4 regions of the Streptomyces sp. NPDC007856 genome follow, and region 2 is predicted to be linked to each of the others. Evidence: riboswitches for the same ligand, from Rfam matches in the RefSeq annotation. Region 2 holds a riboswitch; each other region holds the start of a gene.
What was found. A riboswitch is a leader RNA that binds a small molecule or an ion and turns the genes downstream of it on or off. The one in region 2 is predicted to bind cyclic di-AMP.
Positions count from the first base shown of each region.

Region 1: another riboswitch for cyclic di-AMP. It lies ahead of ACFYOH_RS00525 (transglycosylase SLT domain-containing protein); the one in region 2 lies ahead of ACFYOH_RS30345 (transglycosylase family protein).
Region 3: another riboswitch for cyclic di-AMP. It lies ahead of ACFYOH_RS01475 (NlpC/P60 family protein); the one in region 2 lies ahead of ACFYOH_RS30345 (transglycosylase family protein).
Region 4: another riboswitch for cyclic di-AMP. It lies ahead of ACFYOH_RS13465 (M23 family metallopeptidase); the one in region 2 lies ahead of ACFYOH_RS30345 (transglycosylase family protein).

Region 1 is NZ_JBIAEC010000001.1:102,517-110,349, reverse strand. It holds gene ACFYOH_RS00540 (ATP-binding cassette domain-containing protein) at 1-959, opposite strand, end outside; gene ACFYOH_RS00535 (outer membrane lipoprotein carrier protein LolA) at 1,030-2,229, opposite strand; gene ACFYOH_RS00530 (polyprenyl synthetase family protein) at 2,816-3,826, opposite strand; cyclic di-AMP (ydaO/yuaA leader) riboswitch at 4,430-4,611, shown strand; gene ACFYOH_RS00525 (transglycosylase SLT domain-containing protein) at 4,615-5,109, shown strand; gene ACFYOH_RS00520 (HAD family hydrolase) at 5,279-6,091, opposite strand; gene ACFYOH_RS00515 (NAD(P)-binding domain-containing protein) at 6,219-7,421, opposite strand; gene ACFYOH_RS00510 (ATP-grasp domain-containing protein) at 7,469-7,833, opposite strand, start outside.
Region 2 is NZ_JBIAEC010000014.1:112,336-120,168, reverse strand. It holds gene ACFYOH_RS30355 (serine hydrolase domain-containing protein) at 1-501, shown strand, start outside; gene ACFYOH_RS30350 (transglycosylase family protein) at 822-1,892, shown strand; cyclic di-AMP (ydaO/yuaA leader) riboswitch at 2,075-2,247, shown strand; gene ACFYOH_RS30345 (transglycosylase family protein) at 2,252-2,932, shown strand; gene eno (phosphopyruvate hydratase) at 3,282-4,589, shown strand; gene ACFYOH_RS30335 (septum formation initiator family protein) at 4,708-5,184, shown strand; partial or broken gene ACFYOH_RS30330 (DUF501 domain-containing protein) at 5,215-5,616, shown strand; gene ACFYOH_RS30325 (exopolyphosphatase) at 5,821-6,777, shown strand; gene ACFYOH_RS30320 (NAD(P)/FAD-dependent oxidoreductase) at 7,220-7,833, shown strand, end outside.
Region 3 is NZ_JBIAEC010000001.1:288,511-296,343, reverse strand. It holds gene ACFYOH_RS01485 (M23 family metallopeptidase) at 1-1,289, shown strand, start outside; gene pcrA (DNA helicase PcrA) at 1,332-3,815, opposite strand; cyclic di-AMP (ydaO/yuaA leader) riboswitch at 4,077-4,248, shown strand; gene ACFYOH_RS01475 (NlpC/P60 family protein) at 4,256-5,437, shown strand; partial or broken gene ACFYOH_RS01470 (tellurite resistance/C4-dicarboxylate transporter family protein) at 5,909-6,866, shown strand; gene ACFYOH_RS01465 (hypothetical protein) at 6,870-7,223, opposite strand; gene ACFYOH_RS01460 (NlpC/P60 family protein) at 7,686-7,833, shown strand, end outside.
Region 4 is NZ_JBIAEC010000004.1:491,705-499,537, reverse strand. It holds gene ACFYOH_RS13475 (M16 family metallopeptidase) at 133-1,527, shown strand; gene ACFYOH_RS13470 (M16 family metallopeptidase) at 1,524-2,912, shown strand; cyclic di-AMP (ydaO/yuaA leader) riboswitch at 3,124-3,285, shown strand; gene ACFYOH_RS13465 (M23 family metallopeptidase) at 3,298-4,044, shown strand; gene ACFYOH_RS13460 (GntR family transcriptional regulator) at 4,244-4,930, shown strand; gene ACFYOH_RS13455 (HPr family phosphocarrier protein) at 5,078-5,359, opposite strand; gene ACFYOH_RS13450 (GNAT family N-acetyltransferase) at 5,538-7,833, shown strand, end outside.

The DNA of each region.
Region 1 (7,833 bases), on a different contig from region 2:
AACCCCCGGACCCGGACCCCCGCCGCGACCAGGGCCGCGTTCACCTCGGCGAGGTCCCGCCCGGGTGGCTCGCCGGTGACCCGGTCGCCGTCGGCGGTGACGTCCCCGACCCCCTGCTCCTTCAGCACCCGGGCCGCCTCGGCCGGATCCGGGGTGGTCACCACCAGCCGGCCGCGCGCCCCGGCCGCCAGGTCGGCCACCGCGCCCTGGGTGATGAGCCGGCCCCGCGCCATGACCGCCGCGTGGGTGCAGACCTGCTCGATCTCGTCGAGGAGGTGGGAGGAGAGGAAGACGGTCGTGCCGTCGGCAGCCAGCTCCCGGATCAGGGCGCGGATCTCGCGCATGCCCTGCGGGTCGAGACCGTTGGTGGGCTCGTCCAGGACGAGCAGCCGGCGCGGCTGGAGCAGCGCGGCGGCCAGACCCAGGCGCTGTCTCATGCCCAGCGAGTACGCCTTCGCCTTCTTGCCCGCGGCGGCCGCGAGGCCGACCCGGTCCAGGGCGGCGGCGACGCGGGCGTGCCGGGTGCGCGGGTCGGCGGTCGGGTCGGCGGCGTCGTAGCGAAGCAGGTTGTCCCGGCCGGAGAGGAAGCCGTACAGCGCGGGGCCCTCGATGAGCGCGCCGACCTGCGGGAGGATGGACCGGGCCGCCCGGGGCATCGGGCGGCCCAGCACGTGTGCCGTGCCCGCCGTGGGCTCGATCAGGCCCATCAGCATGCGGATGGTGGTGGTCTTGCCCGAGCCGTTCGGACCGAGGAAGCCGAAGACACTGCCCGCCGGGACGGTCAGGTCGAGGCCGTCGACGGCGAGCTGTCCGCCGCGGTAGCGCTTGGTGAGGCCGCGGGTGGCGATGACGCTCGCCTCCGTCGGCCCCGGAGCAGGCTTCCCCGCGGCCTCCGCCCGCCCGGGGGCACGCTTCCGCGCCTCCCCCGCCTCCCGCTCCATGGCGGACGGTCCGTCCATCGGCTCCCCCTCGATCCGCGCCTCCCTTGAGAGTGAACGTACGGTCACGGTCCGTAGTTCCCGGACGGGGTCACTTTCCCGCGTTCGCCGCCTTCACCAGGGCGTCCTTGGTCACCGCGCCGGCGTAGACCTTGCCGTCGTCGGTGATCAGGGCGTTGACCAGGCGGGTGGAGAAGACCGTGCCCTTGCCGAACTTGCCGGAGACCTTGTCGCCGAGCGAGCCGAGGAAGCCGCCGAGGTCACCGCCCCGGGAGCCGGTCGGCAGGCCGCCCTTGGCGCCGCTGTCGAAGGTGGCGATGGACGTCCAGCCCTTGCCGAGGACATCGGCGCCGTTCATACCCTTGGCGAAGTCCTCGCCGGGCTGGGGCGCGTGCTTGCGAGCCGCGGAGTCCTGCTTCTCCTCCGTCACCTTGGCGCCCTTGGGCGGGGTGAAGGCGAAGGTGGAGCCGGCCGGCCGGCCGAAGGTGACCTGGGTGAAGCCCACGTCGAGGACGGCGGCGCCGCCGCTCTTCGGCGTCAGCGTGAACTTCAGCGGCATGCCCGTCTTCGCGTCGACGGCGATGCTGATGGCGCCCACCGTGGTGCCGGACTGCCTGGGCTTGATCAGCAGCTTGTAGGCGTCGCGGCCGGCGACCCGCTCGGTGCCGTCGACCGTGACGGACGTGGTGCCGTCCACCGACTTCAGCGCCTGGTCGGCGAAGTCCTTCGGCGTGGCCGGGGTCTCGGCCTTGCGGTCCTTGCCGGAGTCGGCCGAGGTCCCGTGGTACACCTCGTTGGTCCTGCTGTTGTAGCCCCATACGTTCTTGCCGTTGTGGATGAGGCTGTACTCGGAGCCGCTCTCCAGCAGCGACAGCTTCTGCTTCTCGGGCCCGTCGGCGGCGACGCGCAACGTGTGCGTGCCGGAGACCAGCGAGGTGAACTGGGACTGCGGGTCGGCGGAGGAGCCGTCGCCGGAGCCCTTGCCGGCGCCGGGGGCCAGGTTGTTCGCCAGGCCACCGAGGTCGGGCAGGCCGAGGTCGGTGTCGATGCGCACGGTGCCGGACAGCTGCTGCACGTCCGACTTGGCGATCTTCTCGATGAGCTGCTGTGCGGTGATCCTGGGCAGGTCGGGGTCACCGGAAGCGGCGAGCGCCGGGACCAGACCGATCGTGGCCGCGGCGACCCCCACCACGGCGACCGGGACCGCGTAACGGGCCGTCCTGCGGCGTCGGGCGTGCCGCTCCTCGTCCCGAGCGGCGTCCACTGCGTCGTCGGATTCGTACGGTGCCATGTGTGCCTTACCTCCGTCGTCGGCGGCGGCTGTTCTCACGCTGGTCCATCAGAGCCGCCATTCTCACCCGAATCGGTGAGGGGTGGTGATTTCCGTGGTTTCCATCTCACCAAATCGGCCATGAAGAAGCGTCAGACCTCGGGGCCAACTCCGCATACGACTGGGGTATGACACGCGGGAGCAGGAACTCCCCCGACCCGTAGGGGTCTCACCGGAACGGGGGGGCCGTACGGGAGCGCGGGGGGCGTACGGACTCATGGGCGTACGGACTCATGGGCGTACGGATCGCAGAGCTGGAGGAGTTGCGCGACGGGCGGCCGGAGGCATGCCGAGGGCGCCGACCCAGCGGCCCGTGGAACGGCCTGAGCGCGGCGAGGGGCACGGCTGGAGACATCCCGGGGCTCGCGGGCTGAACGCGGCGAGTCGCACGGCCGGAAACGCGGAGTGACGGACAGCCGGAAGCGTGCCCCGGGCGCACGGCCTGAACGCTGCGAGGCGCACGGCCGGAATCCCGGCGCGACGGAGGACCCGCAATCGCGCCCGGGGCGTGGCCGGAGCTGTGGTGCGGTGTGTGACAGGCGTCCGGTCAGCCGGCGCGGTGGACCACCGCGTCGCACAGCTCCATCAGCGCGGCCTTGGCGTCGCACTCGCGCAGCGGCGCCAGCGCGGCCCGCGCCTCCTCCGCGTACCGCACGGTGTCCCGGCGGGCCTGCTCCAGCGCGGGGTGGGCCCGCAGCGCGACCAGCGCCTCGGCGTGTCGGGCGTCGTCGCTGAGATCGGAGTCCAGCAGCTCGCACAGGGCGATGTCCTCGGCCAGGCCGAGCCGGGCCGCCCGCTCGCGCAGCCGGAGCACGGGCAGGGTCGCGATGCCCTCGCGCAGGTCGGTGCCCGGGGTCTTGCCGGACTCTTGCGAGTCGGAGGCGATGTCCAGGACGTCGTCGGCGAGCTGGAAGGCGACCCCGAGCCGCTCGCCGTACTGGGTGAGCACGTCCACGACCGTCTCGTCGGCACCGGACATCATCGCGCCGAACCGGCACGAGACCGCCACCAGCGAGCCCGTCTTTCCGCCGAGCACGTCCAGGTAGTGCTCGACCGGGTCACGGCCGTCGGAGGGACCGGCGGTCTCCAGGATCTGGCCCGTGACCAGCCGCTCGAAGGCGAGGGCCTGCACCCGGACCGCCTCGGGGCCGAGGTCGGCGAGGATCTGGGAGGCGCGGGCGAAGAGGAAGTCGCCGGTGAGGACCGCGACGGAGTTGCCCCAGCGGGTGTTGGCGCTGTCCACGCCGCGCCGCACGGCTGCCTCGTCCATGACGTCGTCGTGGTACAGCGTGGCCAGGTGGGTCAGCTCCACGACCACGGCCGAGGGCACGATGCCCGGCGCGTAGGGATCGCCGAACTGGGCCGCGAGCATCACGAGCAGCGGCCGGAACCGCTTCCCGCCGGCTCGTACGAGGTGCTGCGCGGCCTCCGTGATGAACGGGACCTCGCTCTTGGTGGCCTCGAGCAAGCCTTCCTCGACAGCCGCCAATCCGGCCTGGACATCGGCTTCCAGAGCCTGGTCCCGCACGCTCAGCCCGAACGGCCCGACGACGGTCACGAGGGGTCTCCTGTCTGCTGGTGTCTGCTGGCGATTACACGGTTTGTCGATAGGTCGCTGCCATCACTCAAGTCAGCGTATCCGGTCCCTGTTCGATCACCGATAGCGCCCACCGGTCCAGCCTGGGCGGTACCAGATCACGACCGGTATGTTTTTGATCAAGTAATAAGAGTGGACATTTGTCGACTTAACAGGAACCCACACACTTTGTCGCGAACCGAGGGGCGAGCGGAGTAATGCCTACACCCCGGACAACGACGGGCGCCACACCGGGGGTTCCGTCACGGGTTCCGCCATGGACTCCGTCACGGCGTCCGCCGCGGGCTTCCACCGATCCACTCGAATCCATCTTGTCCGATTTGAAATACTTTGTTATTTAGTGAATTGGGTCACGGCGACCTCTGGCGCCGAACGCCCGCCGAACCCCCTTCCCCCCTTGCACCGTCCGCGAGTTGAGCGTTGGCAGCCGCAAAGGATCAAGTACCCCATATGACACAGACCAAGGTCAAATAGTGCATCGTGCGCATCAGGTACTTGTTTCGGACATGTGCTCTCGCATACGTTCCGGGCCGTCGGGCGGACGCCGAATCCTGCCGCCGCCCGTGTGACCCATCGACGAACTCATTCGTACGGCAGGAGCGGGGGACCCAGGTAAGTCGCCTGACCGGTCGGCACACGCCGCACCGGGACGGCTAGGGGTGAAGCCGTGCCTTCTCACGAAGGCGCGGCCGGGCACCTCCCCGCCCGAACCCGACAGCTCACCTCGTAGGCGACGGAGAGGACTTCCCATGCCTTCTGCCGCTCGGCACCGCCGCCCCCGCACCAACCGTCTCGCCCGCACCCTCGCCGTCGTCGGCACCGGAGCCGCCGTCCTCGCCCTGCCGCTCATCGGCGCCGCCGGCGCCTCCGCGGCCACCGGCACGACGACCACCAAGCCGGCCTCCACCACCCTCGCCGGGTACCCGAACAACCTCGACGGCTGGATCCGCCACTCCCTCGCGATCATGGCCCAGAAGGGGATCCCGGGCACCTACAACGGCATCTACCGCAACATCATGCGGGAGTCCTCCGGTAACCCGTACGCCATCAACCTCTGGGACTCCAACGCCGCCAAGGGCATCCCGTCCAAGGGGCTGCTCCAGGTGATCGACCCGACCTTCAACGCGTACCACGTGGCAGGCACCGCCCTCAATCCGTACGACCCGGTCGCCAACATCACCGCGGCCTGCAACTACGCCGCCGCCCGGTACGGGTCCATCGACAACGTGTCCAGCGCGTACTGACCGGTCCCGCCGGCCGGCACGGCATCGGCCGCCCGGTGCGCCCACACCTGACGGAGGGGCGCACCGGGCGGCCGTCGCTTCTTCCCGAGACGGTCGTGCACCAGGACGCCGACTACGGGCCGGGGACGGCTGCGTACGGACCGAGGACGGCCGCGTACTGATGTGCCGGTCAGTCGGTCGGGAACAGCCTTTCGAGGACGGCGGCGATGCCGTCGTCCTCGTTCGACAGGGTGATCTCGTCGGCCACCGCCTTCAGTTCGCCATGCGCGTTGGCCATGGCGACCCCATGTCCCGCCCAGTCGAACATCGGGATGTCGTTGGGCATGTCGCCGAACGCCAGCGCCTCCTCCGCCGCGACCCCGAGCCGCTCGGCAGCCAGCGCGAGACCGGTCGCCTTGGTCACCCCGGGCGGCTGGAGCTCCACGGTCCCCGGCCCCGACATGGTGACCGTGGCCAGCGAGCCCACCACCGCGCGCGCCGCTTCCGCCAACTCGTCGTCCGACAGGAATGCGTGGCGCAGCAGCACCTTGCTGATCGGCGCGCACCACAGGTCGTCGCGCCGGCCGACCCGCACCGCGGGCAGGGTCGGGTGCGGCATCCGGTACCCGGGCTCGATGAGCGTGAGCCCGTCGACCCCGTCCTGGTCGACGGCGGCGTACACCTGCCCCACCTCGGCCTCGATCTTGCCGAGCGCCGTCTCGGCCAGCTCCCGGTCCAGCCGGACCGACCACAGCAGGCGGCCGGTCCCGGCGTCGTACACCTGTGCGCCCTGTCCGCACACCGCGAGCCCCGTGCAGCCGAGGTGCGCCAGCAGCGGCCGCACCCGCGGGGCCGGGCGGCCCGTCACCACCAGGTGCCGGGCACCGGCCCGCGCCCCCCGCGCGAGCGCGGCGAGCGACCGGTCGGAGACGGTGTCGTCGCCGCGCAGCAGTGTTCCGTCCAAGTCGGTGGCGATCAGTGAATATGTGGGGGAGGCTGCCATGATCAGAGAATACGGATACCGAGCCCCACCGACTCACCTTGTCGCCCTGCGCACTTACGTACTGGTCCACCCCAAGTAGTGCCCGTCGGCTCCTCGTTGAGAAGGGCGACAGGGCCTGCAGGAGGTCTCAGCCGTGGGCCGCCGCCAGGTGTTTCGTCAGGCGCGGTGAGGCGAACTCCGTGCCGCAGACGAAGCGCATCACCGGTCCGTACGACGACGCCGCCGGCAGACCGGTGAAGTACAGGCCAGGAACGGACGAGACGAAGCCGGGTCCGAGCTTCGGCGTGCCGCGGCTTACCGCGAGCCGGGTGCGCAGTTCGTGCCCGAGGAAGTCCATCGCCGCGATGTCGACCCGGTAGCCGGTGGCGGCGATGACATGGTCGGCGGTGAGCCGCTCGGTGTGCCCGCCGTGGGTGCGGACGGTGAGCACGGGGCTGCTGTCCGGTGCCTCGGCGATCACGACCCGCTCCACGTCCTGCACCTGCACCGCGCTCTCGAAGCGCTCGCGCAGCCACCAGGCGCCGAGCGGACCGAGGACCCGGCGGACCAGGAAGTGGCGGGTGGCCTCGGGCAGGTAGCGGTAGGGGTGCGGGTAGTAGCTGAACGCCCACAGCGACCAGGCGCGTCCGAACGGGGACTCGGGGCGCAGCTTCGACTGCTTCCAGGGCGGCGCGCCGAAGGCGACCCGGCCGCGACCGCGCGCGACGACACGCACGCGTGCCCCCGCCTCGGCGGCGAGCGCCGCCGTCTCCAGCGCGGACTGGCCCGCACCGACCACGATGAGCTCCTTGCCGGCGAAGCGGCTCAGGTCGTGGTGCTGGGAGCTGTGCGAGACCGGGCCGGTGGGCGCCGGACCGTCGGCCGCGGCTCCGGCGAGCTCCGCCGGCAGGTGCGCCAGGCCCGACAGGCCGGTGGCGACGACGACCGCGCGCGCGGTGAACATCTCCCCCGAGTCCAGCTTCAGCTCGAAGCCGCCGCTCTTGTCGCGGTCCACGGAGACGACCCGCACCCGCTCCAGGTCGGGGACGAGCTTGTGCTGGAACCACTCGCCGTAGCCGATGAACGTCCCCACCGGGATGATGTCCTCGTCGCCCACCAGGCGGCGGATGCCGGCCGCGTCGCAGTAGTCGCCGAGGGTGTGGCCGGGCTGTGGGCAGTCGAAATTCGAGGCGGCGGGCGTCGACTTCAGGAGCATGCCCTCGGGCATGTGGTCGCGCCAGCTGACCATGGGGTCGCCGAAGACGCGGACGGGGATACCGCGCGCCCGCAGATGGGCGGCGGTGGACAGGCCGAACGGCCCGGCCCCGATGATTGCAACCGGTCGAGTCACGAAGTCCCTCCCCAGGACATGGTGCGCCACTCTCTGTGTGGCTTTGCCTACTTCGTGGAGGTGCTGCTGCCGCGGCGGTTGGTCCGCCACAGCTGATAGAGGTGCTTCGCGCCCGGGCGCACGAAGCGGGCGAGCATCGTGAGGAACGGCAGCGGGTCGTCACCCGCGAGCCAGGCCAGCTCCGTCCCGCTCGCCTTCGCCGGCGCGTGCGGCGTCGTGTAGCCGCTGCGACGGTAGGCGAGAAGGGCGGGGAGGTCGATGTTCTCCACGATGTAGCGGTGGCCGGCGCGCTGTTCCCCCTCCGGAACGGGGCGGCCGGTCAGATTCAGGTGCATCGCGCGTACGACGTCCACACCCGACTCATTCTCGAAGAGCCGGAACTGGGCGCCCATGCGCGGGTTGAAGTCGAGGA
Region 2 (7,833 bases):
GGGCTGTCGGGCACCGTGCTGCCGGGCACCGGCCCGGAGATCCCCGAGCCGCACGCCCACGCCTACTACCGCTACGAGGAGGACGGCGAGCAGAAGACGGTCGACGTCACCCGCCAGAACCCCTCCTGGATCTCCACCGGCGGAGACATGATCTCGACGACCCGGGACCTCCACACCTTCATCTCCGCCCTGATGAGCGGCAAGCTGCTGCCGGCCCCGCTGCTGGCCGAGATGTGCAAGCCGCATCCCAAGGCCGGCTACGGCCTGGGGGTGTTCGTGCAGGGCGCGGGCGACAACGGCGGCACCGTCATCGCCCACAACGGCGGCATGGCGGGCCACGCGGCGCTGATGTACAGCACGCCCGACGGCGGCAAGACCCTGACCGCCGCGCTGAACTACGTCGACGACGCCGCCCTGTCCATGGCGATGGCGTTCCAGAAGGCGACGCAAAGGCTCGTCCAGGAGGTGTTCGGAGGCGGGCAGGACGGCCAGGCTCGGTAGCAGGGGCCGAGCGGCGTGGATCCGCGGGGCCACGTACGGGCGGCGTGGATCCGCGGGGCCACATACGGGCGGCGTACTCCGGCACCGCGTCGGAGTGCGCCGTTCGTTCGTGTTCACCGGCCCCGGGGACAAAGCGGACGGGACGGGAGTGTCGGTGCCGCGCGAGGACAAGATGATAAACATTCAACTCTGTGATCTTCACGTGATCTGCGCGGCATGAACTTGTGACAAGTGATCGTCTGCCGATACGTTCACCCATCAGCGTGGCGAGAGGCACGAGTTCGCCGCGCGGGTCCCGCTGTCGCACGAAAGGCTTCCGCATGCTCTCCGGGAACGGTCGTCACCGTCGCCCCCGTCAGGCTCCGGCCCTCCTCGTCGCGGCCGGCGTGACCGGCTCCGCCATCGCCATCCCCCTGCTCGGCGCCGCCAGCGCCAACGCGGCCGACGGCACCACCTGGGACAAGGTCGCCGAGTGCGAGAGTGGCGGATCCTGGAGCGCGGACACCGGCAACGGCTACTACGGCGGTCTGCAGATCTCGCAGGACGACTGGAGCAAGTACGGCGGCACGCGGTACGCCGAGAGCGCCGACCAGGCCAGCCGCTCCCAGCAGATAGCCGTCGCCGAGAAGATCCTCGCCGACCAGGGCACCAAGCCGTGGGCCATGTGCGCGCTGACCGCCGGGCTGACCTCCCACTCCGGTTCGGTCGACGTCGACCCCGGTGTCGGCGGCTCCGGCGACAGTGGCGCTTCGGGTGACGCGTCCGGCTCGACCGGCGGCTCAGACTCGTCCGGTCTGCCGGATTCGTCCTCCTCGGACTCCGGTTCCGGTTCTGCCTCCGACTCCGCCTCGAACTCCTCCGGCTCGGACTCGACCGGCTCCCCCTCGGGCGAGAGCGCGACGCCGACCCCGAGCGGGCACACCGCCGGGACCCCGGACGCCACCGGCGGCTCCACCGGGACCAGCACCCCCAAGTCCGACAAGACTGACAAGTCCGGCTCGCCCGACGGCGGAAGTTCACAGGGAGGCGACAGCTCTCCCGCAGCCACCCCGAGCGCCGACAACCCGGACAAATACCAGCAGAGCGCCGGTTCCTGGAGCCTGGTCGACACCGGCGCGCTCAGCAGTGGCGGACGTCACCGTGGCGGGAGCGCGGACGAAAGCGTGACAAACGGTCAGAACGCCACATCTTCCGGCCGTCACGCCAGTCCTGAAACGGGCACCTACACCGTCCGCGAGGGCGACTCCCTCGCCTCCATCGCCGACTCCCTTGGCGTCGACGGCGGGTGGCGGGCGCTCTACGACGCCAACAAGATGGCCCTCGGCGCCGACCCGAACCACATCACCGCCGGTCAGACCCTGAAAGTCGGGGGCGAAAAGGGCGGCGAGTAGGGGCAGTTGACGCCCCGTTTCGCGGCTGATGTCCGTTTTGGCGAAAGTGTGGGATGAGTCTCAGAAGCCCTGATCGTCTTTGAAAATCCGACGATCGCATGTCTACGGTCAGGACCGCTCGTCACCACGAGCCCCGGCCGTCGCAACGCCGAATCCTGCCAGCGACTGCCCGGGAACAGTCGTCGCGTCAAGCGCCGTAGGCAGGAGCGGGGGACCCAAGGTAAGCGCCGGGCCCAGCGGTTGACGCTGGACCGGCTTGGGGTGAAGCCGCGCCTCGCATGAGCGAGTGCGCGGCCGGGCAACTCAACCGGCCCGAACCCGACAGCTCACCTCGCAGGCGTCGGTGAGGGGATCGATCCATGCTGTTCTCCGGCAAGGGCAAGCACCGTCGTCCGTCCAAGACCGTCCGCGCCATCACGCTCGCCGGCGTCACCGGCGCCGCTGTCGCCGCCCCGCTGATGGCGGCCGGCAACGCCTCCGCCGCCACCGCGTCCCAGTGGGACGCCGTCGCCCGGTGCGAGTCGGGCGGCAACTGGTCCATCAACACCGGCAACGGCTTCTACGGTGGCCTGCAGTTCACCAACTCCACCTGGGCCGCGTACGGCGGCACCGCCTACGCCGCGCGTGCCGACCTCGCCACCAAGGCGCAGCAGATCGCCATCGCCGAGAAGGTCCTCGCGGGCCAGGGCAAGGGCGCCTGGCCGGTCTGCGGCACGGGCCTGACCAGCGCCGCCTACAACGGTTCCGCCCCGACGGCCACCAAGTCCCGCAGCACCGCCACCCGCTCCACCGACCAGCAGGCCGCCACCCGCTCCACCACGCGGACGGCGCCGAAGGCGAGCAAGACCGTCACCACGCCGACCGGCAAGAAGGTCAAGAAGGGCGACGGCGAGTACAAGGTCGTCAAGGGTGACACCCTCAGCGCCATCGCCGAGAAGCACGGTGTGAAGGGCGGCTGGCAGAAGCTCTTCCAGCTGAACAAGGGCATCGTCCAGGACGCGAACCTCATCTACCCGGGCCAGCAGCTGCACCTGAAGTGACACCTGGCTCCGAACGGACCCGCAGTGCCCTCACATCCCCGGCCCGCACACTGAAGGCCCCGTGAGGGCCACCCCCGTCCCCACGGGCTCCCCGCCCCGGCGCGTGTTCCCCCGTACGCGCCGGGGCGGGGTCTTTCGTTTCCGCGCGCTGTTTCCCCACTCTTCAGCCGGGCCTCATCGGCAGGCCCCTTTGTTCCGTGGGTGAACAATGGGTACCGTCTGCGTGTCCCTCCTGTCCACGGGACGGTCGGTCGGTGGCCGGCGCCCCGGGGACGGTTAGGCTCTAGTCGCAAGGCACAGCCGTAAGGCAGAACGCCCCCGCACTTCCAGCGTCACATCCCAGAAGGAGATGCTCGTGCCGTCCATCGACGTCGTCGTAGCCCGGGAAATCCTGGACTCCCGAGGCAACCCCACGGTCGAGGTCGAGGTCGGCCTCGACGACGGCAGCACGGGTCGTGCCGCCGTCCCGTCCGGCGCCTCCACCGGCGCCTTCGAGGCCATCGAGCTCCGCGACGGCGACCCCAACCGCTACCAGGGCAAGGGCGTCGAGAAGGCCGTCCTCGCCGTGATCGAGCAGATCGGCCCGGAGCTGGTCGGCTACGACGCCACCGAGCAGCGCCTGATCGACCAGGCCATGTTCGACCTGGACGCCACCGACAACAAGGGCTCCCTCGGCGCCAACGCCATCCTCGGCGTCTCCCTCGCCGTCGCCCACGCTGCCTCCGAGGCGTCCGACCTCCCCCTCTTCCGCTACCTGGGCGGCCCCAACGCGCACCTGCTGCCGGTGCCGATGATGAACATCCTCAACGGCGGCTCGCACGCGGACTCCAACGTGGACATCCAGGAGTTCATGATCGCCCCGATCGGCGCGGAGTCCTTCTCCGAGGCCCTGCGCTGGGGTGCCGAGGTCTACCACACCCTCAAGTCCGTCCTGAAGTCCAAGGGCCTGTCCACCGGCCTCGGCGACGAGGGCGGCTTCGCCCCGAACCTGGGCTCCAACCGTGACGCCCTGGACCTGATCCTCGAAGCGATCAAGCAGGCCGGGTACGTCCCCGGTGAGCAGATCGCCCTCGCGCTCGACGTGGCCGCCTCCGAGTTCTACAAGGACGGCAAGTACCTCTTCGAGGGCAAGGAGCGCTCTGCCGCCGAGATGACGGAGTACTACGAGGAGCTCGTCGCGGCCTACCCGCTCGTCTCCATCGAGGACCCGCTGTTCGAGGACGACTGGGCCGGCTGGAAGGTCATCACCGACCGCCTCGGCGACAAGGTCCAGCTGGTCGGCGACGACCTGTTCGTCACCAACCCCGAGCGCCTCGCCCGCGGCATCGAGGAGGGCACCGCCAACGCCCTGCTGGTCAAGGTCAACCAGATCGGCTCGCTGACCGAGACCCTGGACGCCGTCGAGCTGGCCCAGCGCAACGGCTTCAAGTGCATGATGTCCCACCGCTCCGGCGAGACCGAGGACGTCACCATCGCCGACCTCGCCGTCGCCACCAACTGCGGCCAGATCAAGACCGGCGCCCCGGCCCGCTCCGAGCGCGTCGCCAAGTACAACCAGCTGCTGCGCATCGAGGAGATCCTCGACGACGCCGCCGTGTACGCCGGCCGCAGCGCCTTCCCGCGTTTCAAGGGGAACCACGAGATCTCCAAGGGCTGAGCCGACCCGGGCCAAGTCTTAGCCAGTCGTACGTACGTCCCCGTACCCGGTCCCGTACCGTGTCCGGGGACGTACGCACGTGTGAAGGACACCGGCAAGGGGAGGCGGGAGAAGCCAGATGGCCGTGAAGGACCGGGACCGTTTCTCCACCACGACCAGGCTGCGGCTGCTCGGCGAGCAGACGGCGGCCCGCGTGTACCGCTCCCAGAGCAGGCGCCAGGCCCGCCGCTCCCGGCTCACCGGGCGTGCGGCGCTGCTCGCGCTGGTGCTGTGTTCCCTGATCGTCGCGCTCGCGTATCCGATGCGGCAGTACGTCTCCCAGCGCGCGCAGATCTCCGACCTCCAGCAACAGCAGGAGCAGGCCAGCAAGCGGGTCGAGCAGCTGCGCGACCTCAAGGCGCGCTGGCAGGACGACTCCTACGCCGAGCAGCAGATCCGGCGCCGGCTGCACTACGTGATGCCCGGGGAGACCGGGTACGTGGTGATCGACCCGGGCGCGGCCAAGCAGTCCCGCGCCGACCTCGGGGCCGCCCGCCGGCCCTGGTACGCGAACGTCTGGGACGGCGTCGACAAGTCCGACGCCTCCGACCAGTGAACCGACAGAAAGCCTGACGAGAAAGCAGTCATGGAAACGCCCCCGCCGCCCACTGAGCGCACCGAGCCCACCGACGCCGACGTCGAGGCCTTCCAGCAGCAACTCGGCCGCCCGCCGCGGGGCCTGCGGGCCATCGCACACCGCTGCCCGTGCGGTCAGCCGGACGTCGTGGAGACGGCACCCCGGCTGCCCGACGGCACGCCCTTCCCGACGACGTACTACCTGACGTGCCCGCGCGCCGCCTCGGCGATCGGGACGCTGGAGGCGGACGGCGTCATGAAGGAGATGACGGAGCGGCTGCAGACCGACCCGGAACTGGCCGCCGCCTACCGGGCCGCGCACGAGGACTACATCCGGCGCCGGGACGAGATCGAGGTCCTGGAGGGCTTCCCCAGCGCGGGCGGCATGCCCGACCGCGTGAAGTGCCTGCACGTGCTGGTGGCGCACTCGCTGGCCGCCGGTCCGGGCGTGAACCCGCTCGGCGACGAGGCGATCTCGATGCTGCCGGAGTGGTGGCGCAAGGGGCCGTGCGTGCAGCCGCTCCAGGCTCCCGATCCGGCGGACGAGCACCCCGGTGAGGAGGGTGCCGTGTGGGACCCCGCAGAGGTCCGCAGCGGCTTCTTCGCCCACCGGCCGATGGTTCCTGAGGGCTTCTCCCGGGTCGCCGCCGTCGACTGCGGCACGAACTCCATCCGGCTGCTGGTCGCCGACGTCAACCCGGCCACCGGCGAACTGCTGGAGCTGGACCGGCGCATGACGATCGTGCGGCTCGGCCAGGACGTGGACCGCACCGGCCGGCTGGCACCGGAGGCGCTGGAGCGGACCTTCGCCGCGTGCCGGGAGTACGCCGGGGTCATCCGCGAACTCGGCGCCGCCGAGGTGCGGTTCGTCGCCACCTCCGCCTCCCGGGACGCCGAGAACCGGGACGACTTCGTACGGGGAGTCGTGGACATCCTCGGCGTCGAGCCCGAGGTGATCTCCGGCGACCAGGAGGCCGGGTTCTCCTTCACGGGGGCCACCAAGGAACTCGAGGGACGGGCCGACCTCGCCAAGCCGTACCTGGTGGTGGACATCGGCGGCGGCTCCACCGAGTTCGTCGTCGGCGACGAGCAGGTCCGGGCGGCGCGGTCCGTGGACGTCGGCTGTGTGCGGATGACCGAGCGGCACCTGGTGCACGACGGCAAGGTGAGCGACCCGCCCACCGAGGAGCAGATCGCCGCCATGAGGGCGGACATCGAGGCGGCTCTGGACCTCGCCGAGGAGACCGTCCCGCTGCGCGAGGCGCGCACGCTGGTGGGCCTCGCCGGGTCCGTCACCACCGTCTCGGCCATCGCGCAGGAACTGCCGGAGTACGACTCCGCGCGTATCCACCATTCCCGTGTCACCCGCGACCGGGTGCGCGAGATCACCGAGTGGCTGCTGCGCTCCACGCACGCCGAGCGCGCCGCGATCCCGTCCATGCATCCGGGCCGGGTCGACGTCATCGGCGCGGGCGCCCTCGTACTGCTCGCGATCATGGAGCGGACCGGCGCCGAGGAGGTCGTGGTGAGCGAGCACGACATCCTCGACGGCATCGCGTGGTCGGTGGCGTAGCTCTCTTTTGTTACCCGTGGGTAGTCATCTGCTGAGCAGGTCGGATAACGTTTGAGCGGCATGGGGGCCCTTCGGGGCCCCTTCGTCGCGACCGCTCCGGAAAAGTTCGTGAAGTTCTTCACAAGGAATTCGGCCCGGTCGGGCCGCGAAAGGGTGCCGGTTGGCCCTTCCGGGGGCCCAAAGGTCGTTTGAACATGTTCAGATGGAGGATGCGGGCGGCCGCGGAAAGGGTCGTTCCGGGGATGTCACGGCACCCTCACCGCCGCCCCGCCGACCCGGAGAGGCAGCTCACGCGGCATTGACAATGCCCCAAAGGGGGCTGCGGTTCCGCTCGCCCGCCATGACCTGAGTCACGTGGGCCGCGGAGTGTAGCACAGCCCCTGTCAGACCTTGTGAAGGGGCGCACGAGCACCCCCTCCAAGGCGGGTGGATACTCGATGGCATGAGCACCACGGAGCGTCCCAGGATCCTCGTAGTAGGCGGTGGGTACGTAGGCCTGTACGCAGCTCGGCGCATTCTCAAGAAGATGCGCTACGGAGAGGCGACCGTCACGGTCGTCGACCCCCGGTCGTACATGACCTACCAGCCCTTCCTCCCCGAAGCCGCCGCCGGCAACATCTCCCCTCGCCACGTCGTCGTCCCGCTGCGACGCGTGCTGCCGAAGGCGGAGGTCCTCACCGGTCGGGTCACCACCATCGACCAGGACCGCAAGGTCGCCACGATCGCCCCGCTGGTGGGCGAGGCGTACGAGCTGCCCTTCGACTACCTCGTGATCGCGCTCGGCGCGGTCTCCCGCACCTTCCCGATCCCCGGCCTCGCCGAGCAGGGCATCGGCATGAAGGGCATCGAGGAGTCCATCGGTCTGCGCAACCACGTCCTCGAGCAGCTGGACAAGGCCGACTCCACCACCGACGAGGAGATCCGCCGCAAGGCGCTCACCTTCGTCTTCATCGGCGGTGGCTTCGCGGGTGCGGAGACCATCGGCGAGGTCGAGGACCTGGCCCGGGACGCGGCCAAGTACTACAAGAACGTGTCCCGTGAGGACATGCGCTTCAT
Region 3 (7,833 bases), on a different contig from region 2:
AGACCGGCCAGACCCCGAACTACGACCCGTACGCGGCCCAGCACCACGCCGCCTACGACTCCGGCGTCTACGACTCCACCGCCTGGACGATCCCCGCCCAGGCGACGGGCAACGACATCAGCGGCCAGTGGGACGCGAGCGCCTGGCTGCAGCCCGACCAGTCCGGGATCGCCCCACCGACCCAGCAGTGGGCGTGGGGTACCCAGACCTTCGAGTCGGGTACCTTCGACGCCACACAGTGGAATTCCGGCGGCCAGGCCGCGCCGGCGGAGGCCGAGCAGCCTGCCGAACCGTTCGGCCAGCAGGCCACCGCCACCTTCGACCAGGTCGGCGACCCGCAGGCGACCGGCGCCTTCCCGCAGGTTCCGTACGGGCAGACCCCGTACGAGGACGAGGTCCCCTACGACGAGGTCCCCTACGAGGACACCGCCTTCGACGAACAGCAGGTCGGGGACGACGAGTCGGGCACCGCGGGTGAACAGGCCGCCGCCGAGCTGCTGGACGACCAGGAGGACATCGCGCCGACGCCCCGCGCCGGCTCGCGCAGCGCCGGGCGCTCCCGCCGGCGTACGACCGCCAAGCGCTCCGCGCTGCTCACCGTCGCCGTCCCCTCGGTCTGTGTGATGGGCGTCGCCGGGATCGCCGCCGCCTCGGTCGGCGCGCTGACCGACAACGGACACGACACCACGGCCTCCGCCTCGGACACGCACGCGGTCAAGGCCTCGGTCGCCAACAGCAAGCTGGACACCCAGCTCAACACCCTGTCCGCGGGCGCCCATGACTTCGCCGACCGGGCGAGCCGGACGCAGGAGCGGATCGACCTCAAGAACCAGCAGGAACTGGAGCAGAAGAAGGCCGCCGCGGCGGCCGCGCTCAAGGAGCGGCTGCGCCCCAAGTTCGTGCTGCCGGTCACGCAGAAGGGGCTCAGCGCCTACTTCGGCCAGGCGGGGGTGAACTGGATGTCCGTGCACACGGGCATCGACTTCCCGGTGTCGTACGGCACCACGGTGATGGCCGCGACCGACGGCGTCGTCTCCACCAAGTGGAACAGCGCCTACGGCAACATGATGATCGTGACGGCGAAGGACGGCACGCAGACCTGGTACTGCCATCTGTCCAGCTACCGCGTCGCCTCCGGGACGTCCGTCAAGGCCGGCGAGCCGATCGCCTACTCCGGCAACTCCGGCAACTCCACCGGCCCGCACCTGCACTTCGAGGTGCGGCCCGCGGGCGGGGCGGCCATAGACCCGCTGCCGTGGCTGCGGAGCCACGGGCTCGACCCGACGTAGAGCCCGGGGGCTTTCGCCCCCAGACCCCCTACGGCTTCTTCCCTACAGCTTCTCCACCGGCGCGTACCGCAGCAGCAGTCGCTTCGGCTTGGCGTCGCCGAAGTCGATCGTCGCCTCCGCGTTCCCGCCCGTGCCCTTCACGGCGACGACCGTGCCGAGCCCGAACTGGTCGTGGGTGACCCGGTCCCCGACGGCGAGGGCGACCACCGGCTTCTCCGTGGTGCGGCGCGTGGCGAACCCGGACGCGCCCGACGCCGAGGAACGCGAGCGGGTCGAGGACAGCGAGGCCGCGATCCCGGAGGCCGGGCCGGAGGACACCGGCGCCGCCGCTCCCGTCCGCTTCCAGTCCACATGGGTGGCCGGGATCTCCTCCAGAAAGCGGGAGGGCGGGTTGTACGACGGCTGGCCCCAGGCGCTGCGCATCGCCGACCGCGTGAGGTAGAGCCGCTCCCGCGCGCGTGTGATGCCGACGTAGGCCAGGCGCCGCTCCTCCTCCAGTTCCTTGGCCTGGCCGAGGGCGCGCATGTGCGGGAAGACGCCGTCCTCCATGCCGGTCAGGAAGACGACCGGGAACTCCAGGCCCTTGGCGGTGTGCAGGGTCATCAGGGTGATGACGCCGGAGCCTTCCTCGTCCTCGTCGGGAATCTGGTCGGAGTCGGCGACCAGCGCCACCTGCTCCAGGAAGTCGGCCAGCGTGCCCTGCTCGCCCTCCCCGCGCTCCTGCTCGAACTCCAGGGCCACCGCCGCGAGTTCCTGGAGGTTCTCGATGCGGGTCTCGTCCTGCGGGTCGGTGGAGGCCTGCAACTCGGCCAGGTAGCCGGTGCGTTCGAGCACCGCCTCCAGGACGGTCGCGGGACCCGCACCGGACTCGACGATGGTGCGCAGGTCCTCCATCAGCGTGTTGAACCGCTTGACGGCGTTGGTGGAGCGCGCGGCCATGCCGTACGCCTCGTCCACGCGCTTGAGCGCCTGCGGGAAACTGATCTTCTCGCGCTGGGAGAGGGCGTCGATCATCGCCTCCGCGCGCTCGCCGATGCCGCGCTTGGGCACGTTGAGGATGCGGCGCAGCGGCACCGAGTCCTCGGGGTTGGCGAGGACGCGCAGATAGGCCAGGACGTCCCGGACCTCCTTGCGCTCGTAGAAGCGGACCCCGCCGACGACCTTGTAGGGCAGGCCGACGCGGATGAAGACCTCTTCGAAGACACGGGACTGGGCATTGGTGCGGTAGAAGACGGCGACATCGCCCGCCCTGGCCTCGCGCGCGTCGACCAGACGGTCTATCTCGTCGGCGACGAACTGGGCCTCGTCGTGCTCGGTGTCGGCAACGTAACCGGTGATCCGCGCGCCCTGGCCGGCGTTGGTCCACAGGTTCTTCGGGCGGCGGGACTCGTTGCGCTCGATGACCGCGTTGGCGGCGGACAGGATGGTCTGTGTGGAGCGGTAGTTCTGCTCCAGCAGGATCGTCGTCGCGTTCGGGTAGTCCTCCTCGAACTGGAGGATGTTGCGGATCGTCGCGCCCCGGAAGGCGTAGATCGACTGGTCCGCGTCACCCACGACGCACAGTTCGGCGGGCGGGAGGTCGTGCTCGCTCGGCGGGATGTCCTCGCTGTGTTCGCCGGTGCCGACGAGTTCGCGCACGAGCGCGTACTGCGCGTGGTTGGTGTCCTGGTACTCGTCGACGAGGACATGCCGGAAGCGGCGGCGGTAGTGCCCGGCGACGTCCGGGAAGGCACGCAGCAGGTTGACCGTCGTCATGATCAGGTCGTCGAAGTCGAGCGCGTTGGCCTCGCGCAGGCGCGACTGGTAGAGCGCGTAGGCCTGGGCGAGGGTCTTCTCGAAGCCGTCCGTGGCCTGGGCGGCGAAGTCCTCCTCGTCGATCAGCTCGTTCTTCAGGTTGCTGATCTTCGCGCTGAACGATTTGGGCGGGAAGCGCTTGGGGTCGAGGTCCAGGTCGCGGCAGACCAGGGCCATCAGGCGCTTGCTGTCGGCGGCGTCGTAGATGGAGAAGCTGGAGGTGAAACCGAGCTTCTTGCTCTCCCGGCGCAGGATGCGCACGCACGCGCTGTGGAAGGTCATCACCCACATCGCGTTCGCGCGCGGGCCGACGAGGTGCTCGACGCGCTCCTTCATCTCGCCCGCGGCCTTGTTGGTGAAGGTGATCGCGAGGATCTGGCCCGGGTGCACATGCCGCTCGGCGAGCAGGTGGGCGATGCGGTGGGTGAGCACACGGGTCTTGCCGGAGCCGGCGCCGGCGACGATGAGCAGCGGGGAGCCGGCGTGCACGACCGCGGCGCGCTGGTTGTCGTTCAGCCCCTCCAGCAGCGCCGCCGCGTCGAGGGCGGGACGCGGGGCGCCGTCGCGGTAGTACGCGTCCCGGTCCGGCGGCACGTCGAACTTCCCGCCGAACAGATCGTCCGGAAGCGGCTCCGGAGCGTGATCGTCCTCGGGCGGCGGCGGGGGCTCCTCCTCGCGCCCGCGAGGGGCCTGGAGGTCCGCCAGGAAGCTGTCGTCAAAGAGGCTGCTCATCGCTCTACGAGTCTAGGGCTCCCCACCGACAACCGGTCGCCGTCCCCGGAACACGGCCGCCCCGGAAAGCAGTTGATCTTCACTGCCGAACGGCCCGCGCCCTGCTCACAGAGGGGTACCGTCCGATGACTCAGAAGCGAAACCTGACTCAGGTCACGAAAATGTATCGGACATATCACGCACCAACCTTCACAGGAGTCACACGAGTTGGCTAGCGTGCGTTCGGGCCGCACGACCCCTACCGGCGAACCTCGCCGGGCCGCGCGGCCCCCGCCGAGTCCGGCGTGCCCCGCAGGGCGCCCGGAGCCGGGGACCCACCGACCTTTGGGGTGAATCGGCCGGCTCCCACCCGGGACGCCGCCGTAGGGCAACCCTTCCGAACCACCGCCCGAACCCGACAGCTAACCCGGTAGGCGGCCCACTGGAAGGAGTCGCCTCTCTTGGCGTCGCACCGCAAGCCGCGCCCCGGCGGGACCATCGGAACCGGCCTTCGCGCTCCCGCCCTCGCCACCGCCGCCCTCACCTCCATGGCCGTGCTCTCGCAGACCGCGGAGGCCGCCCCGGGTACCGATCGCGCCAAGCCGACCCTGGAGGAGGTCGAGAAGAAGGTCGACGATCTCTACCGCCAGGCGGAGTCGGCGACCCAGAAGTACAACGCGGCCAAGGAGCGGACCGGCAAACAGCGCGGCCGCGTCGACGCCCTGCGCGAGGACGTCGCCCGGCGCACGGCACGCCTCAACAAGGCCCGTGAGGAGCTGGGCTCCTTCGCCGCGGCCCAGTACCGCACCGGCGCCGCCGCTCCGGACACGGCCACCTTCCTGCTGGCGAACGACCCGCAGGACTACTTCGACCAGACCCAGCTGATGAACCGGCTGACCTCGCGGGAGAAGAGCGCGGTCGACGACTTCATCGGCGAGCAGGCCGCGACGATGAAGAAGCGGCGGGAGGCCGCGGAGAGCCTGCAGACGCTGAGCGACTCGCAGCACGACCTGCAGACCGCCAAGGCAACCGTGCAGAAGAAACTGGCCTCGGCGCGGGAACTGCTGTCGCAGCTGACGGCCCAGGAGAAGGCGCGGCTGGCCGCCATCGAGCGGCAGAAGGACCAGGAGGCGGCGCGCAAGGCGGCCGAGCTGGCGAAGCAGCAGGCGGCTCAGCAGCAGGCCGACTCGTCCTCGTCGTCGTCCACCGCCACGGGGTCCGGCTCCGGGTCGGGTTCGACGGGCTCCGGCTCGACGGGGTCCACCACCACGTCCAGCTCGTACGACACGAAGGCAGAGAAGGCGATCGCCTTCGCCCGCGCGCAGATCGGCAAGCCGTATGTGTGGGGCGCCACCGGGCCGGACTCCTACGACTGCTCGGGCCTCACCCAGGCCGCCTGGAAGGCCGCCGGCGTCACCCTCCCGCGCACCACGTACGACCAGGTCAACGCGGGCACCACGGTCTCGCTCGCCGACGCGCGGCCGGGCGACCTGATCTTCTTCTACGACGACATCAGCCACGTCGGCGTCTACATAGGCAACGGCATGATGATCCACGCCCCGAAGCCGGGCGCGTACGTCCGCGAGGAGTCGATCTACTACGGCGGCGAGTCGATCATCCACAGCGTGGTCCGCCCGGGCTGACCACTCACCCCGGGCACGGGTGCGCCCCGCTCCACGCGCGCGTGCCGCCGAATTGCCGGACCACGCGCGCAGGTGCCGGCGGCTTGGGGGCCTCGCCTTGAGGCCCCCGGGCGCGCGTCGGCTGATCGCGTGCCGATGCGCGCGTGCGGGCGTTTTCCGCGTCCACGCGCGCGTGCGGGCGTTTTCCGCGTCCACGCGCGCGTGCGGGCGTTTTCCGCGTCCACGCGCGCGTGCGGCCGTTCCTGCGTCGATGCGCGCTACGTGCCGGCCTTCCTGCGTCCACACGCGCCGCGTGCCGGCTGTTCCTCCGTCCACGCGCCATCGGCCTTCCTGCGTCCACGCGCCACCGCTTTCCTGGGTCACGAACGCGGCGCCGGCTTCTCCCGGTCCCCCGCGCGTACCGGCGTTTTTGCTGTCCACACGCGCGTGCCCTTCCGGGCGGGAACCCCGCCGCTCCCTGGCATCGGGCGCATGCCGGGCATCTCAGGTCTGCGCGTGTGGTGGGCGGGGCGGTCTCCCCCGGCCGGGGCCGCCGTGATGGCGACCGGCATCCTGTCGGTGGGACTGCACATGACCGGCGACGAGACGCTCTCCCAGGCAGTGCTGGCGCTGGCGTGCGTCGCCTGGGCCGCGCCGGCCGCCGAGTTCGTGCTGCGACTGGTCGGCGAGCGGCAGCGCTGGGCGACCGAGGCGGAGAGTCCGGGCGCGCTCACCTCCGTCGCCGCGACCACGGTGCTCGGCACCCGGATCTCGGCGCTGGGCCTGGAGCCGAGGCGCTGCTGGCGCTCGCGACGGTGCTCTGGCCGGTCCTGCTGGTCCTGGTCGTACGGCGCTGGAGGCCGCGCATGCCCTGAGCGGTGTTCCTGTGTTGTGTGGCCACAGAGGGGCTCGCCGTACTGGCCGCCACGCTGTCCACGGCCGGGCGCACGGCGTGGCTCGCGCACACCGCGCTGGTGTTGTTCTGGCTGGGCCTGGTGCTCTACGGCCTGGCGCTGGCCCACTTCGACGTACGGCAGGTGCTGGAGGGGGCGGGCGACCACTGGATCGCGGGCGGGGCGCTCGCGATCTCGGCGCTGGCCGGGGGAATCCTGCTCATCGCCGGGGACTCGGGCATGTACCTGTGGAACGCCGACGACCGCGGCGTGCTGCGCACCGCGACGGTCGCGCTGTACGTGCTGGATCTGGTCTGCTACGTCGTCCACTGGCCGCCGAGGCGGCCCGCCCCCGGCCCGGCTACCACGTGCTGCGCTGGGCGACGGTGTTCCCGATGGGGATGACGGCGGTGGCGGCGCTGTCTGCCGCGACCGTCTTCGGCGTCCCGTGGCTCACCTGGCCGGGACGGGTGCTGCTGTGGGCGGCGGTGGCGGTGTGGCTCGCGGTCGCCGCCGGTGCGGTGCTCGCGGCCCGCGCCGGCGGCAGGGACGGCTGACCGTCAGGTCCACAGGACGGCGATGAAGATGTTCGCCATGGTCAGCAGACCGACCACCCCGAACACGCTCTTGTCGATCTTCTCCTCGTCGCGCTTCACATAGACCAACCCGAGGATCACGATCAGCAGCGCCAGCTTGATGCCGATCTTGATGGTGTTGACGTGGTGGTCGTCGGCCTGGTTGAGGCCGACCAGGACCACGCCGGTGACCAGCATGGTCAGCGCGCCGTGCAGCATCGCGGGCACGAACCGGGCCGTGCCCTGGCCCATCGCCTTCATCTGGGTGAGGAAACCGCCGAGCAGCGCGGCGATGCCGATGATGTGCAGGCCGACGAAGAGATGGATGAGTACGTCCATGGGCCGGAGCCTAACCAGGGGCCCGCGGGCCTCCCCCCACCGGCCCCGGACACAGCGGTCGGCGGTCGGCGGTCGGCGGTCGGCGGTCGGCGGTCGGCGGTCGCACGGAGGATCTTGCATATATGCGCCTCATAGCACCCCACGGCTCCCGTCCATCCCACTTTCCGCACTTCGGTCACCGCGCTCTGTGAAGGCGACGACTCCAGAACGGCCACATGGTCACTTGCGGTCACATCCCGGTCCATCGAGGCCAGTTCCGTACACCGCGTTACCTACTCGTCACAGTCGGGCCTAGCGTCCTCCCCCAGGTGACCGGCTCCCCACCGCCGCCCGGGCCAGGGGCGGCCGTCGGCCACCACCGCCGAGAAGGGTCCGGCGGTGGCCCGCTTCCCCTGTGCGGGCCGCCGCCGGGCACACGGACTCTCGGTCGTGCGAGTCGTACGGAAGGACGTGACGGCCCAGGTGGCAGCGCACCGCAAGGCCCGGCAACGCTCGATGGGCGGCCATACGGCCCGGACGGCCGCCACGCTCGCCCTGGCGGGCGCGGCCACCGCGACAGGGTTCGACGGGACCGGACACGCCGAGCCACAGCTGACCCCGGCGCAGGTGA
Region 4 (7,833 bases), on a different contig from region 2:
AGGCTACGCGATCCGCTGTGGGCGTACGTCCCGCGGGAACTTCGCCGAGGCCCCGCACGGTTTGCATACAGTGGCAGGAACGGCAGGAAAACCGCGGTTTTCACAACCGCCTCCGCTCGCGAAGGGATGTACATGCCCATGGGTCACACGACCACAGCCGAGGCAGGCTCCGGGGGCCTGACAGCGACCGAGCACCGCCTGGCCAACGGTCTGCGCGTGGTGCTCTCCGAGGACCACCTGACCCCGGTGGCGGCGGTCTGCCTCTGGTACGACGTCGGCTCCCGCCACGAAGTCAAGGGGCGTACCGGCCTGGCTCACCTTTTCGAGCACCTGATGTTCCAGGGCTCGGCGCAGGTCAAGGGCAACGGTCACTTCGAGCTGGTGCAGGGCGCCGGCGGCTCGCTCAACGGCACCACCAGCTTCGAGCGCACCAACTACTTCGAGACCATGCCCGCCCACCAGCTGGAGCTGGCGCTCTGGCTGGAGGCCGACCGCATGGGCTCGCTGCTGGCCGCCCTGGACGACGAGTCCATGGAGAACCAGCGGGACGTCGTCAAGAACGAGCGCCGCCAGCGCTACGACAACGTGCCCTACGGCACCGCCTTCGAGAAGCTGACCGCCCTGTCGTACCCGGAGGGCCACCCCTACCACCACACGCCGATCGGCTCGATGGCGGACCTGGACGCGGCCACCCTGGAGGACGCCCGCCAGTTCTTCCGCACCTACTACGCGCCGAACAACGCGGTGCTCTCCGTGGTCGGCGACATCGACCCCAAGCAGACCCTCGCCTGGATCGAGAAGTACTTCGGTTCCATCCCGTCCCACGACGGCAAGGCCGCCCCTCGCGAGGGCTCCCTGCCGGACGTCATCGGCGAGCAGAAGCGCGAGGTCGTCGTCGAGGAGGTCCCGGCACGCGCCCTGATGGCCGCCTACCGCCTTCCGCACGACGGCACGCGCGCGTGCGACGCCGCCGATCTCGCCCTGACCATCCTCGGCGGCGGCGAGTCCTCCCGCCTGTACAACCGGCTGGTCCGCCGCGACCGTACGGCCGTCGCGGCCGGCTTCGGCCTGCTGCGCCTCGCCGGCGCGCCCTCCATGGGCTGGCTGGACGTGAAGACCTCCGGTGACGTCGAGGTGCCGGTCATCGAGACCGCCATCGACGAGGAGCTGGCCCGGTTCGCCGAGGAGGGCCCCACGGCCGAGGAGATGGAGCGCGCCCAGGCCCAGTTGGAGCGCGAGTGGCTGGACCGGCTGGGCACGGTCGCCGGCCGTGCCGACGAACTGTGCCGGTACGCCGTCCTGTTCGGCGACCCGCAGCTCGCCCTCACCGCCGTCAAGCGCGTCCTGGATGTGACCCTGCAGGAGGTCCAGGAGGTCGCCCAGGCCCGTCTGCGCCCCGACAACCGGGCGGTCCTGGTGTATGAGCCGAAGTCCCCGGAGCAGGCCCCGGACGCCGACGTTCCCGAGGACCCGGAGCAGGAAGCCACCGTAGAGGCCGGTAACGAGAACGAGGAGACGGCCAAGTGACCGAGCTCGCCACCATGGACTTCCATCCCCAGCCGCAGGCCGGCGAGGCCAGGCCCTGGGCGTTCCCGGCGCCCGAGCGCACCGCGCTCGACAACGGCCTGACCGTGCTGCGCTGCCACCGCCCCGGCCAGCAGGTCGTCGCCGTCGAGGTGCTGCTGGACGCGCCCCTGGACGCCGAGCCGGCCGGCCTGGACGGCGTCGCCACGATCATGGCGCGGGCCTTCTCCGAGGGCACCGACAAGCACTCCGCCGAGGAGTTCGCCGCCGAGCTGGAGCGCGCGGGCGCCACGCTGGACTCGCACGCCGACCACCCCGGCGTCCGGCTCAGCCTGGAGGTCCCCGCCTCGCGCCTGGCCAAGGGTCTCGGCCTGCTCGCCGACGCGCTGCGCGCGCCCGCCTTCGCCGACAGCGAGGTGGAGCGGCTGGTCCGCAACCGCCTGGACGAGATCCCGCACGAGCTGGCCAACCCCTCCCGCCGGGCCGCCAAGGAGCTCTCCAAGGAGCTGTTCCCGGTGGCCTCGCGCATGTCGCGGCTCCGCCAGGGCACCGAGGAGACCGTCGAGAAGATCGACGCCGCCGCCGTACGCGCCTTCTACGGCCGGCACGTACGCCCCGCCACGGCCACCGCGGTGGTGGTCGGCGACCTCACCGGGGTCGACCTGGACGCGCTGCTCGGCGACACCCTGGGCGCCTGGACCGGCACGCCGGGCGAGCCGCGGCCCGTGCCGCCGGTGACCGCCGACGACACCGGGCGCGTGGTCATCGTGGACCGGCCCGGCGCCGTGCAGACGCAGCTGCTCATCGGCCGCGTCGGCCCCGACCGGCACGACCGGGTGTGGCCCGCCCAGGTGCTCGGCACCTACTGCCTCGGCGGCACCCTCACCTCCCGCCTGGACCGCGTCCTGCGCGAGGAGAAGGGCTACACCTACGGTGTGCGCTCCTTCGGCCAGGTCCTCCGGTCCGCACCGGACGGCACGGGCGCCTCGATGCTCGCCATCAGCGGCTCCGTGGACACCCCCAACACCGGCCCGGCGCTGGAGGACCTGTGGAAGGTGCTGCGCACCCTGGCGGCGGACGGTCTGACCGACGCCGAGCGGGACGTGGCCGTGCAGAACCTCGTCGGGGTGGCGCCGCTGAAGTACGAGACCGCGGCGGCCGTCGCGAGCACGCTGGCCGACCAGGTCGAGCAGTACCTGCCCGACGACTTCCAGGCGACGCTCTATCAGCAGCTGGCCGCGACGGGCACGGTGGAGGCCACGGCGGCCGTGGTGAACGCCTTCCCGGTGGACCGTCTGGTGACCGTCCTCGTCGGTGACGCCTCCCAGATCAAGGCACCGGTGGAGGCACTCGGCATCGGTGAAGTGACGGTCGTGGCGGCCGAGTAACCGCACGCGCGTGGGGCCCTGACGGTCTATGGACCGTCAGGGCCCCTGCCGTTCTCACTCCCTTACCGGGATGCCCGATTTGAGGCGGAGGTTGCCTGTCTGCCCTGTGGGATGCGCTACAAAAGTCCGGATCCGTTTGGGGTTCGAAAGCAGGCTTACGTAGCGTCACCCGGGCTGTTCGTCGGTAGCAGTGCGCCGCACCCGCGGCACCGGACAGCCATCGCCGAGTCCCCGCACGGCGCGAGCCAGGGGAGCCGGGGACCCACGCAGTCCCTGGGGTGAATCGGGCGCCCGCGCTCCGCGAGGGGGCCCGTAGGAGACCTTCCTGCTCCGAACCCGTCAGCTAACCCGGTAGGCGAGAGGGAAGGAAAGGACCAGCCACTCCATGGCGTTCATGTGCGCCACCGGGAAGCACCGCAAGCCCGGCCGGGTCAAGCGCACCACCGCTCAGGCGGCAGGCATCGCAGCCCTCACCACCACCGGTGTCATCGGCACCCTGGCCGCCTCCCCGGCGCTCGCCGCCGAGAACACCGTGGAGCAGACCGGCCTCACGCCGGTCCTCACCCTGAGCGACGACGTGGCCGAGCACATCGACGCGCAGGCCGCCGCGCAGCAGCGGGCCGCCGAGCACAAGGCGGCCGAGGAAGCCGCGGCGAAGAGGGCGAAGGAGGAGCACGAGGCCAGGACCCGCGCCGCCCGGGAGGCCGAGCGCAAGCGCCTGATGAACACCTTCGTCGCCCCGATCGCGAACTCCTACGTCTCCACCGGCTACAAGGCGAGCAGCTCGCTGTGGTCCTCCGGCTCGCACACCGGCATCGACTTCCACGCGGCGAGCGGCACCCCGGTGCACGCGGTCGGCTCCGGCACCGTCGTCTCCACCGGCTGGGGCGGCGCGTACGGCAACCAGATCGTGATCAGGATGGCCGACGGCATGTACACCCAGTACGGCCACCTGTCGTCGATCGGCGTCTCGGTCGGCCAGCAGGTCACCCCGGGCCAGCAGATCGCCCTGTCCGGCGCGACCGGCAACACCACGGGCCCGCACCTGCACTTCGAGGCCCGTACGACCCCCGACTACGGCTCGGACGTCGACCCCGTCGCCTACCTCCGCAAGCACGGCGTGAACGTCTGACGCCTCATCGCCTGGCATGCGAAGCCCCGGCTCACCGAGCCGGGGCTTTCGTCGTCTTTTCACGGGCGCCACCCGATCCGCTGACCAAAAAATATCCATGGATTCCGGCCCGCCGTCGGAAATTCCGGCTCATTGGAATAGAGTCACGGAACAGGCGTCCATCGTCGACGTTTCACGGGGATTAAAGCGGAGGTCGGTCATGCGTATTCCGGCGCACTCGGTGTGCACGGCCATCCGGGACGACATCGTCGCGGGGGTCTACGAGCGCGGCGGCCGGCTGACCGAGGAAGTCCTGGCCCGCCGCTACGGCGTCTCGCGCGTCCCCGTCCGCGAGGCCCTGCGCACCCTGGAGGCCGAGGGCTTCGTGGTGACCCGCCGGCACGCGGGCGCGTGTGTGGCCGAGCCGACCGAGCAGGAGGCCGCCGACCTGCTGGAGATGCGCCTGCTGCTGGAGCCGCTCGGGGCCGCCAGGGCCGCCCAGCGGCGCACCGAGGCCCATCTGAAGGTGCTGCGCGGCCTGGTCAGGCTGGGCCAGGAGCGGGCCCGCAGGGGCAGCAGCGACGATCTGCGGTCGCTGGGCGGCTGGTTCCACGAGACGCTCGCCCAGGCCTCGGGCAGCCCCTCGCTGACCGCGATGCTCAGCCAGCTTCGGCACAAGATCGCCTGGATGTACGCGGTGGAGGCGCCGTCGAGCCCGGTGGACTACTGGACGGAGCACGGCGCCATCGTCGACGCGGTGGCGCGCGGCGACGGGGAGCGCGCGCGGGCGCTCACGGCGCTGCACACCGAGCGCGCGACGGCCGTGCACCGGCTGCGCTTTTCCGGGGCCGGCGAGCGTGTGAGGACTTCGCAACACGCCGTAAACATGTCGGGCCTCCGGCATTAACACGGGCGCCGTATACAAAGAAGAGGTATTCGGCTGCGCAGTATTTACCGCTGCCTCAATTCCGGTGTGCGCGCAAAGAGCCCGGAAACGCAGAGCCGCGCCGCCCGAAAAGGGCGACGCGGCTCCGGTGTGTCAGCGTGCTGCTGTTCAGACCGTCTCGGGCAGTTCCTCGAGGCCCTCGGCGACCAGCTTGGCCAGACGGTCGAGGGCGACGTCCGCGCCCTCGGCGTCGGAGGCCAGCACGATCTCCTCGCCGCCCTGGGCGCCCAGGCCCAGGACAGCCAGCATGGAGGCCGCGTTGACGGGGTTGCCGTCAGCCTTGGCGATCGTCACCGGGACGCCTGCGGCCGTGGCGGCTCGGACGAAGATGGAGGCGGGGCGGGCGTGGAGGCCCTCGGCCCAGCCGACGTTGACGCGGCGCTCAGCCATGTGTTGCTGCCCTTCAGTCTTCAGGGTTGTCTAGACCAGTTTCCCATATCGCGAAGCATGCCCCGGAGCGGACCTTCGTCCGCCCGGCGTGGCGTCGGAACCGCGGCCTCGGTTCCGGCTTCCGTCCTCCACAGACTGCCCTGCGCCGTTGTCGGACGCGAGCCGTACTCTGGGGCCCATGCAGACCTCGGCGGACCGGCAGGACCGGCACCAGTACCCCGCCCACTGGGAGGCGGACGTGGTGCTGCGCGACGGTGGTACCGCGCGCATCAGGCCCATCACCGTTGATGACGCCGACCGCCTGGTCAGCTTCTACGAGCAGGTCTCGGACGAGTCGAAGTACTACCGCTTCTTCGCGCCGTACCCCAGGCTCTCCGCCAAGGACGTCCACCGCTTCACGCACCACGACTTTGTGGACCGGGTGGGACTCGCGGCCACCATCGGCGGCGAGTTCATCGCCACCGTACGCTATGACCGCATCGGCGCCGACGGCATGCCCGCCTCCGCGCCCGCCGACGAGGCCGAGGTCGCCTTCCTGGTGCAGGACGCGCACCAGGGCCGCGGGGTCGCCTCCGCCCTGCTGGAACACATCGCGGCAGTCGCCCGCGAGCGCGGCATCCGCCGCTTCGCCGCCGAGGTGCTGCCCGCCAACACCAAGATGATCAAGGTGTTCACGGACGCCGGCTACACCCAGAAGCGCAGCTTCGAGGACGGCGTCGTCCGCCTGGAGTTCGACCTCGAACCCACCGACCGCTCCCTCGCCGTGCAGCGAGCGCGCGAGCAGCGCGCCGAGGCCCGCTCGGTACGGCGCCTGCTCATGCCCGGCTCGGTGGCGGTCGTCGGCGTCGGCCGCGCCCCCGGCGGCGTGGGCCGCAGCGTCCTCGGCAACATCCGGGACGCCGGCTACGGCGGCCTGCTGCACGCCGTGAACAAGGCCTTCCCGGAGGGCCTCGGCGAGGTCGACGGGGTGCCGGCCTACCGGCGCGTGCGGGACATCGGCGGTCCGGTGGACCTCGCCGTGGTCGCCGTACCGGCCGAGCACGTGCCCGCCGTGGTCGCCGAGTGCGGGGAACACGGGGTGCAGGGGCTCGTCGTGCTCTCCGCCGGGTACGCCGAGAGCGGGCCCGAGGGGCGCGAGCGGCAGCGGGCCCTCGTGCGGCAGGCACGCGCGTACGGCATGCGGATCATCGGCCCGAACGCCTTCGGGATCATCAACACCGCGCCCGACGTGCGCCTCAACGCCTCCCTCGCCCCGGAGATGCCCCGCCCCGGCCGCATCGGGATGTTCGCCCAGTCCGGTGCCATCGGCATCGCCCTGCTGTCCCGGCTGCACCGGCGCGGCGGAGGGGTCACCGGGGTCACCGGCGTGTCCACCTTCGTCTCCGCCGGCAACCGCGCGGACGTCTCCGGCAACGACGTCCTCCAGTACTGGTACGACGACCCCGAGACCGACGTCGTCCTCATGTACCTGGAGTCCATCGGCAACCCGCGCAAGTTCACGCGCCTCGCGCGCCGGACGGCGGCGGCGAAGCCGCTGGTCGTGGTGCAGGGGGACGGGTCCGCCCCGCAGGGACACGCGGTGCGGGCCACCCGGCTGCCGCACGCCACCGTCTCCGCGCTGCTGCGGCAGGCCGGGGTGATCCGGGTCGACACGATCACCGAGCTGGTCGACGCGGGGCTGCTGCTCGCCCGGCAGCCGCTGCCGGCGGGGCCGAGGGTGGCGATCCTGGGGAACTCGGAGTCGCTGGGCGTGCTGACGTACGACCGGTGTCTGGCGGAGGGGCTGCGGCCTTCGCGTCCGCTGGACCTGACGACGGGGGCGACGGCGGAGGACTTCCATCGGGCGCTGGGAGCTGCGCTGGCCGACGAGTCGTGCGACTCCGTCGTGGTGACGGCGATCCCCGCGATCGGGGAAGCGTCGCCGGGGGATGCGGAGCTGGCGGAGGCGTTGCGGTCGGCCGCGGCTGCCGTTCCGGGGAAGCCGGTGCTGGTGGTGCATGTGGAGCTCGGGGGGCTTGCGGAGGCGTTGTCGGCTGCGGCCAGCACCGCACCCGCGGCCGTTGACAAGGCACCCGGTACCGAGGGCGGTGCCCGCCTGTTCCGCGCTGCGGAACGCCTGCCCACCGCGGGAGTGGCTGCGGCCAGTCCTCCGGAGGGCATGCACCTCATCCCCGCCTATCCCGCCGCCGAACGTGCCGTGCGGGCGTTGGCCGAAGCCGTCAAGTACGGGCAGTGGCGGCGGGAGGCCATGGACCCGGGGAAGGTGCCCGAGTACGACGACATCGACGAGAAGGGGGCCGCGCGGCTGATCGGTGAGCTGCTCGCGCGCGGGGAAGGGCTCACGATCTCCGACGCGGAGACCTGCGAGCTGCTCGGCAAGTACGGCATCCCCGTGCGGCGCGCGCTGCCCGCACCCACTGCCGACGCCGCCGCCGAAGCCGCCCGCGCCCTCGGCTACCCGGTCGCCCTCAAGG